Regions from separate parts of the Streptomyces sp. NPDC093109 genome, predicted to be linked through region 1. Evidence: riboswitches for the same ligand, from Rfam matches in the RefSeq annotation. Region 1 holds a riboswitch; the other holds the start of a gene.
The links. A riboswitch is a leader RNA that binds a small molecule or an ion and turns the genes downstream of it on or off. The one in region 1 is predicted to bind cyclic di-AMP.
Positions count from the first base shown of each region.

Region 2: linked by a shared signal. The riboswitch ahead of AB0389_RS06170 (LysM peptidoglycan-binding domain-containing protein) and the one ahead of AB0389_RS16625 (transglycosylase family protein) in region 1 are both predicted to bind cyclic di-AMP.

Region 1 is NZ_JBFBEZ010000015.1:47,786-52,189, forward strand. Features, by position in the region: gene AB0389_RS16615 (cytochrome P450) at 1-331, shown strand, start outside; gene AB0389_RS16620 (transglycosylase family protein) at 468-1,292, shown strand; cyclic di-AMP (ydaO/yuaA leader) riboswitch at 1,655-1,828, shown strand; gene AB0389_RS16625 (transglycosylase family protein) at 1,835-2,563, shown strand; gene eno (phosphopyruvate hydratase) at 2,794-4,083, shown strand; gene AB0389_RS16635 (septum formation initiator family protein) at 4,190-4,404, shown strand, end outside.
Region 2 is NZ_JBFBEZ010000004.1:46,732-51,135, forward strand. Features, by position in the region: gene AB0389_RS06160 (PDR/VanB family oxidoreductase) at 1-501, opposite strand, end outside; gene AB0389_RS06165 (aromatic ring-hydroxylating dioxygenase subunit alpha) at 507-1,565, opposite strand; gene AB0389_RS06170 (LysM peptidoglycan-binding domain-containing protein) at 1,950-2,744, opposite strand; cyclic di-AMP (ydaO/yuaA leader) riboswitch at 2,749-2,941, opposite strand; gene AB0389_RS06175 (hypothetical protein) at 3,457-3,843, opposite strand; gene AB0389_RS06180 (metalloregulator ArsR/SmtB family transcription factor) at 4,143-4,404, shown strand, end outside.

The DNA of each region.
Region 1 (4,404 bases):
GGTCGTCCTCGCCGCCGCCGACCGGGATCCGGCGCGGTTCCCCGACGCCGACGTGCTGGATCTCGCGCGGCGTGACAATCAGCACCTCGGATACGGCCACGGAATCCACTACTGCCTCGGCGCGCCGCTCGCCCGGGTGGAGGGGCAGACCGCGCTGGCGACGCTGCTGACGCGGCTGCCCGATGTGCGTCTTGCGGAGGATCCTGCCGATTTGCGCTGGCGCGGCGGGCTCATCATGCGTGGATTGCGCACACTTCCGGTGCAGTTCACGCCATTGTCCGAAAGGGCGAGTGCGGGGCATTCCGGGGGGATTCCGGGAACGAATTCCTGACGGCCCGCCAATACCGTGACTTTTGCGTGATCTCCGCTGCATCGACTTGTGACAACAGTTCGAGTACCGCTACGTTCACGACGACTCAGCAGCAACACGCTGATGTCGAACCGACAGTCACACGGAAGGCAACCGCATGCGCTCCGGGAAACACCGCCGGCCCCGACAGGCCCCCGCCCTTCTCGTCGCGGCAGGAGTGACGGGATCGGCCATCGCCATCCCGCTCCTGGCCGCCAGTGGCGCAAGCGCGGCGGAAGCCTCCACCTGGGACCGGGTCGCCGAGTGCGAGAGCGGCGGCCGGTGGAGCGCCAACCTCGGCAACGGCGCCTACGGCGGACTCCAGATGACCCAGGAGACCTGGGACGCCTTCGGTGGCGCGGAGTTCGCGGCCAGCCCCGACCTGGCGAGCCGCTCCCAGCAGATCCAGATAGCCGAGAAGGTCTTCACGGCGCAGGGCACGAAGGCGTGGTCCAGCTGCGCCGTCGTCTCCGGGCTCGTGAAGAGCGTCGGGAGCACCGTCGACGGCGCGACCGGGACCGGCTCGGGCTCCACCACCGACCCGTCGGGCGATGCCTCGGACGCCACGTCCGGCACCGAGACCCCCGGGTACGGCGACAGCGGTACGCAGACGGGCGGGGCGGCCTCCACGGACCCCGCCACCCCGTCGCCGAGCGCGAGCGACACCAAGGACACCGAGCCCACCGCCGACGCCTCGACCGCGCCCGCCACGGGCAAGCACCGGGGCGCCCCCGCCAAGGAGGATGACGGCGCATCGGGCAATAAGGATAAAGAGCGCGAACCGAGCGACCGTGCCTCGCGCGGCAGTGCGACCGCCCGCGACGGAAGCCTCGGGGACGCGTACGGCGGCGAGGAGACCGGCCGCGGTGAGTCCGTCGTCGTCGGCGGCGAGCCCCTCTCCGTCGTGATCGGCAGTCAGAAGGTCGTCGGCGGCTGGGTCTGAGCCGCCCCTGTGCTGAACGGGGCACCGTTGACGTCCACGGCGCCCCGTCCGGCCCTGGTCGGCGCCCCGGCCGCGATCCGAAACATGGCGCGATCGGGGGGTGGTTAGGGATCGTATGTCCACTTCTGCGCAAGTGAGACAAGGGTCTCTTTGCCGCAACTGGGGTCATTTGCTCTGACGGTTGGCTCATCCCGGTCCCCACCTGCGGAAACATGAAGGCCGTTGAGGGCGGGAAGGGCGTTTTCTCCCGGATGTGCCTCTTTGAACAACCACCCGGGCTGTGATTACGGTCTGAACCGCTCGCACCGCGGGCCCCGTCGACCGAAACGCCGAATCCTGCCGTCGGTCGGGGGGAGTGGTCGTCGCGTAAAGCGCCGAAGGCAGGAGCGGGGGACCCAATGGTTCGCGCCGGTCCCGGCCGTCGAGAGACGGTCCGGGCACGGCTAGGGGTGAAGCCGCGTGTGAGAGCACGCGGCCGGGCAACTCACTTGGCCCGAACCCGACAGCTGACCTCGTAGGCGTCGGTGAGGAGATGCTTCATGCTGCTGCGTTCCAGCAAGGCCAAGCACCGTCGTCCGTCCAAGGCGGTCCGCTACGCCACACTCGCCGGAATCACCGGTGCCGCCGTCGCGGCCCCGCTGATCGGCGCCACCTCCGCCTCGGCCGCGACCGCGGCCGAGTGGGACCAGGTCGCCCAGTGCGAGTCCGGCGGCAACTGGTCCATCAACACCGGCAACAGCTTCTACGGCGGGCTGCAGTTCACCAGCTCCACCTGGGCCGCGTACGGCGGCACCGCCTACGCCTCCCGCGCCGACCTGGCGTCCAAGTCCCAGCAGATAGCGGTCGCCGAGAAGGTCCTGGCCGGCCAGGGCAAGGGCGCGTGGCCGAGCTGCGGCGTCAACCTGTCGGGCGCGGCGTACAGCGGCGGCTCCAGCGGCTCCGGTACGCAGTCCCAGTCCCAGTCGCAGCCGAAGCAGCAGGCCGCCCCGAAGCAGCAGGCCGCTCCCAAGCAGCAGGCCGCCCCGGCGCAGCAGGCCGCGCCCCAGCAGCGCACCGCGGAGCAGCCCACCGCCTCGCGCAGCCAGAACCGCGCCACCGTCACGATCAAGAAGGGTGACGGCGAGTACAAGGTCAAGTCCGGCGACACCCTCTCCAAGATCGCCGACGCCCACAAGGTCAAGGGCGGCTGGAAGAAGGTCTTCGACCTGAACAAGGACATCGTCCGTGACGCCGATGTGATCTACCCGGGCCAGCAGCTCCACCTGAGCTGACCCGCCCGCCCGCCCCAGAGCACCCCGGCCCGGCGCGTCACCCCCGTACGCGCCGGGCCGGGGTTTCGGCCGTCAGCCCCGAAAATCCCCATTACCGGTCGGTACGGGTCAATAGGGGCGGCCCGGCCCAAACGAGAGGCCCTCGGGGCCGACCGATCACTCCGGGCCGGTTAGGCTCATGGCGCAAGGCCAATGAGACCTTGCGCCCACGCGTCACATCCCAGAAGGAGATGCTCGTGCCGTCCATCGACGTCGTCGTAGCCCGGGAAATCCTCGACTCGCGAGGCAACCCCACGGTCGAGGTCGAGGTCGGCCTCGACGACGGCAGCACCGGCCGTGCTGCTGTTCCCTCCGGTGCCTCCACCGGTGCGTTCGAGGCCGTCGAACTCCGCGACGGAGACGCCAGCCGCTACCTGGGCAAGGGTGTCGAGAAGGCCGTCCTCGCCGTCATCGAGCAGCTCGGCCCCGAGCTGGTCGGGTACGACGCCACCGAGCAGCGCCTGATCGACCAGGCGATGATCGACCTGGACGCCACCGAGAACAAGGGCTCGCTCGGCGCGAACGCCATCCTCGGTGTCTCCCTGGCCGTCGCGCACGCCGCCTCCGAAGCCTCGGACCTTCCGCTCTTCCGCTACCTCGGCGGCCCGAACGCGCACCTGCTGCCCGTTCCGATGATGAACATCCTGAACGGCGGCTCGCACGCCGACTCCAACGTGGACATCCAGGAGTTCATGATCGCCCCGATCGGCGCGGAGTCCTTCTCCGAGGCGCTGCGCTGGGGTGCCGAGGTCTACCACACGCTCAAGAAGGTCCTGAAGCAGAAGGGCCTGTCCACCGGCCTCGGCGACGAGGGCGGCTTCGCGCCGAACCTGGAGTCGAACCGCGCCGCGCTCGACCTCATCCTCGAAGCCATCAAGGAGGCCGGTTACGTCCCCGGCCGCGACATCGCGCTCGCGCTCGACGTCGCCGCGTCCGAGTTCTACAAGGACGGCAGCTACGAGTTCGAGGGCAAGTCGCGCTCGGCCGCCGAGATGACCGAGTACTACGCCGAGCTGGTCGAGGCGTACCCGCTCGTCTCCATCGAGGACCCGCTGTACGAGGACGACTGGGCCGGCTGGAAGGTCATCACCGACCAGCTGGGCTCCAAGGTCCAGATCGTCGGCGACGACCTCTTCGTCACCAACCCGGAGCGCCTCGCGCGCGGCATCGAGGAGGGCTCGGCCAACGCCCTGCTCGTCAAGGTCAACCAGATCGGTTCGCTGACCGAGACCCTGGACGCCGTGGAGCTGGCGCAGCGCAACGGCTTCAAGTGCATGATGTCGCACCGTTCCGGCGAGACCGAGGACGTCACCATCGCGGACCTCGCCGTCGCGGTGAACTGCGGCCAGATCAAGACCGGCGCCCCGGCCCGCTCGGACCGCGTCGCCAAGTACAACCAGCTGCTGCGCATCGAGGAGATCCTCGACGACGCGGCGGTGTACGCGGGCCGCAGCGCGTTCCCGCGCTTCCGCTCCGCCTGAGGCTACGCCTGAGGTACGAGGGCGCTCCCGCCCGTCGTCCGTACGTCCCCGGCCCCGGTCCCGTACCGTGTCCGGGGACGTACGTACGTAGGAGGGGAGGGCGGCCATGACCGGGAACCGGGACCGGTTCTCCACCGCGACCAGGCTGCGGATCATCGGCGAGCAGACGGCCGCCCGGGTCTACCGCTCGCAGAACCGCCGGCAGGACCGCCGCTCCCGGCTCACCGGGCGCGCGGCCTTCCTCGCCCTGGTGGTGTGCACCATGGTGGTGGCGCTCGCGTATCCGATGCGGCAGTACGTGTCGCAGCGGAACGAGATCGC
Region 2 (4,404 bases), on a different contig from region 1:
CACCCGCCCGGCGAAGGAGGACTCCGCCAGCCGCTCCGCCAGCGGTGCCCGCGCCGCGCTGGAGGTGTAGTGGTGCAGGCGGAACGGCGCGCCGCGCGCGGCCAGGGTCTCGGCCATCGAGAGCAGCGGTGTGATGCCGATGCCTCCCGCGACGAGCACGTACCGCCGCGCGGACACCAGCGGGAAGAGGTTGCGCGGCGCGGAGACACGGAGCCGCCGGCCCACCGTGATCTCCCGGTGCAGGGCCAGGGAACCGCCACGTCCCGTGTCCTCCCGGTGTACGCAGATGAGGTAACGGTCCTTCTCCCGGGGCGAGTTGCAGAGCGAGTACGGGCGGATGAGCGCCGGGCCGCCGTCCGCCCGGTCGAGGTGTACGTCGATGTGCGCGCCGGCGTCGAAGGGCGGCAACGTACCGGTGACGGGGCGGAGTTCGTAGCTGCGGCTGGTGGCGGAGGCCAGGGTGACGGCGTGGACGATGACATCGAGGGTCTGCACGGCCATGGCTCCTACGCGGTGAAGAAGTGGCTCAGGCCCATGTCGCGCAGCCCGCGCCGGTAGGCGATGGAGCTGCGGTCGGCGGGGATGTGCACTTCGAGCCGGGGGTCCAGGGGCAGGTTCTCAGGTTTCTGCACCTCGACGATGGCACGGTCCTCCTCGAACACCTTCCGGTTGAAGTCGTACACGTCCTGGACCGGCCCGTCGGTGTCGAAGTCGCGGGCGATCGGGGCGAACATCCGGGTCTTCCTGGCCGAGACGGGGGAGGCCGCGTTCATGATGTTGAGGCGTCCGCCGCCGGGGAAGTGCACCACGAGGGTGGCGGTGAAAGGCAGATGGACGTCGAAGTGGCGCAGCCACTGGAAGTCCGGCGGGGCCTGCGGGCCGCCGCGCGCGTAGTTGCTGACCGTGCTCCAGTAGTCGACGGAGAAGCCGCGGTCGTGGCGGACCGGGGAGTAGTCGGGGACAGCGGTGTTGTCGGGGTCGCCGAAGGAGTCGAGATGGACGAAGCCGAAGTGGGCGACGTCGAGGAACCCTTCGAGCTGGCGGCCCGCGAACGCGGCGATGTCGATGCTGGGGCAGGTGATCCGCTGGAACCCCTCGTCGTCCCAGTGGGCCATGCGCGGTACGGGCGCCACGGCCGCCGGGTCCCGCCGCTCCTCGTCGGTCGGCCGCAGACACGTCCACACCAGTCCGTACCGCTCGACGACGGGGAAGGTCCGCAGGTTCAGCCGGGCGGGGATCTTCGCTGCGGGGTGCGCCGGTACGTCCGTACACCTGCCGCCCGCGCCGAAGCGCAGGCCGTGGTAGGCGCAGGTGATGCCCGCGCCGTCGCCGCCGCCGAGGCTGAGCGGGACACCGCGGTGCGGGCAGATGTCGTGGGCGACGACGGCCTCGCCGTCCACCCGGTAGGCCACGAGCGTCTCGTCCAGCAGCCGTACGGCCACGGGCCGGCCGCCGACCTCGCGGGAGAGCGCGACGGGGTACCAGTGGCGGGCCAGGATCGCCCAGTCACCGGGGTCGAAGGTGCACTCCCTGGGCAGGGCGGGAGGGGGTACGACGGTGGTCATGGTGAGGTCCTTCTGCGCATACGTCCCCGCCGGAGGGGACGGAGGGAGGGAGCTGGAGGGCTACGGGCCGCGTGTCGCTCAGCCGCGGGCGGCGGCGGAGCGGAGCGGCACACCGTGGGCCACACGCCCCCGCGTCCAGGCCGACTGGTGGACACGGCTGCGGAGGTCCGCCGGACGTGCGCTGCTGAGGCTCATACCGGCTCCCTTCCGTCTCGTATGCGTGGAGAGAGAGTGACGTACCGAAATTTCCCGGTCGTTCCGTGATCGTTTCCGGCCTGTTGCCTGCTCCGCATGGTGCGAGAAGGGGCACGAACGGCCGCCGGCCCCACCCGTCCGCGCCGAGGCGGGGCAGGTGGGGCCGGTGTTGTGCCGGGCGCGGGTCCGTCAGTAGGGACCGTTGACGTTGTCGATCGAGCCGTACCGGGCGGCGGCGTAGTTGCACGCGGCGGTGATGTTGGCGACCGGGTCGTAGCTGTTCAGGGACGTACCGGGCACGTGGTACGTCTGGAACGTGGGGTCGATGACCTGGAGGAGCCCCTTGGAGGGGATGCCGTTCTGGGCGTTGATGTCCCAGTTGTTGATGGCCATCGGGTTGCCCGAGGACTCACGCATGATGTTGCGGTAGATGCCGTTGTAGCTGCCGGGGATACCGCGCGCGGCCATGATGTCCAGGGACTCCCGGATCCAGCCGTCCAGGTTGTTGCTGTACGACTTCAGGGCCGCGGGAGCGGCGGTGACGGTCTTGGCGGCCGTCTTGGTGGCCGTCTTCGGCGCGGCCTTCGGGGCGGCCTTCACCGTGGCCTTGGCGGCCGTACCGAGCTTCAGCGTGAGGCCGGGGCGGATGTGGGACGGGTTGGTCCCGATGGCCCCGCGGTTGTCCGCGTACAGCTTCTTCCAGCCGCCGCTGAGCGAGTGCGCCTTCGCGATCTTGGAGAGCGAGTCGCCCAGGACCACGGAGTAGGTGGTGGGGACGGCCTTCACCGCGTTGTCGGAGGCCTGGGGCACCGAGGCCGCCGGGGCGGTGACGGGCGCGGCCTGGGCGGTGGTGGCGGCGAGCAGGGGCAGGGCCAGTACGGCACCCCCCGCGCTCACGGCGACGGCGCCACGGGCGAGCGGGTTCGTTCTGGGGCGGCGGTGCTTCGCCTTGTGCTTCGCCCTGACGACAGCCTTTGCGAACATGACGCGTTCCTCTCCGTCGCCTGCGAGGTGAGCTGTCGGGTTCGGGCAGGAGATGCCCGGTCACGCGGTGTACACGAGACTTCACCCCAAGCCGGTCCGTACACGGACCGGCGACTTACCTGGGTCCCCCGCTCCTGCCGTACATGAGTGGGTTGGTGGGTTGACCGGACAGCGGCAGGATTCGGCGTTCCATCCGGAGTGACGTGAACTTAAGCGAGAACAGCGGAACCGAACAAGTCCGGAATTCAATGCGCTCTCCGGCGCGGAAAGATCAAATCCCGCAATTCCCGCCGGGCGTACGAAATACGCGCCCTCCCGGCCGCCACACCCACCCCGCCACCGTGATGCACGTCACCCCCGTAGGGCGAACATAAAAGGACAAGACACCCAAATATCACCCATACAACCCGGGCGGCGAGGCACCGAAGGGCGCGGTCGGAGCACCTGACCGCACATCAAAAACGCACCGGGCACGTAATTCGCCGAGGAATTCACCAACACCCCTTCCGGTCGAGTGGCGTTGCCTTCGGAGAACCGCGCCGGGATACCGAGCGAGCGTGTTCCGAATACGCGTCAGAAACCGGACGTGCTCGGCCATCAGGACCGGCCGGGTGCGGATCGCGGGGGACGGAACGGTATACGGAAACAGAAACGGGAGCGGGGCCGACGTGCGGCCCCGCTCCCGTGTTCCTGGCGCCCGGTACTCCCGGTACTAGACCAGCGCGGGCTCCGGCTCCAGCTCGGACTCCGTCTCGGGCTTCGGCTCCGCCTTGGACGGCGCCTTGGCCTTCGCCGGGGTCACGGCGGCGGGGGCGGTCTCCGGGGATTCCGCGGTCTCCTCGGAGCCGTCGCCGTCGACCTCGATGAGGTCGAGGTGCCCGCGGATCGTCTCCACCGGCAGTCCGAGCTCGTCGGCGGCGTTCTGCTCGCTGCCGAAGACCTCGACCGCCTCCGCCACGGCCTCGGCCAGCTCCACCTTGGCCTTGCGCAGCTTGGCCTCGGCCTTGTCGATCGTGTCGACGACGGCCAGCTGGCGCCGCTGCTTCTCCTGGAGCTTCTGCTTGCGGGACGGGCTCTTCTCGGGGGTTTGCGAAGTCATGGCCAAGATCATAAACCGACCGTCGGCCAGGCCCGAAATCCCCAACCGGCGTCCGCGAGAGGGCTGTTCCCCGGCCGGACGGGAGCGCGCCAGGGGCACCATGATCCCGTACCGCCAGCCCGGGACCGGCGCGTATGGCAGTGTTGTCCCGGTCGGTCCAGAGCCGCCGGACGAGCGGGATACGGCGAGGACGACCCCGGGGCAGTGAGTCCCGGGTGGGAGCGGCACCGGCCCCCGGTGTCCGAGCGACGGCGAGCGACCGGTCCCACGGCCGGCCGCAGCAGTGCGGAGGCAAGTCGGTGAGCGCGCCGCTCTACCAGCTGAAGGCGGAGTTCTTCAAGACGCTCGGGCATCCGGTACGGATCCGGGTGCTTGAGCTGCTGAGCGAGCGCGAGCACGCGGTCGCGGAGATGCTGCCGGAGGTAGGGGTCGAGCCCGCCCATCTGTCACAGCAGCTGGCCGTCCTGCGCCGGGCGAATCTGGTGGTCACCCGCCGCGAGGGCTCCGTCGTCCACTACTCGCTGGCCAGCCCCCAGGTCGCGGAGCTGCTGAGGGTCGCAC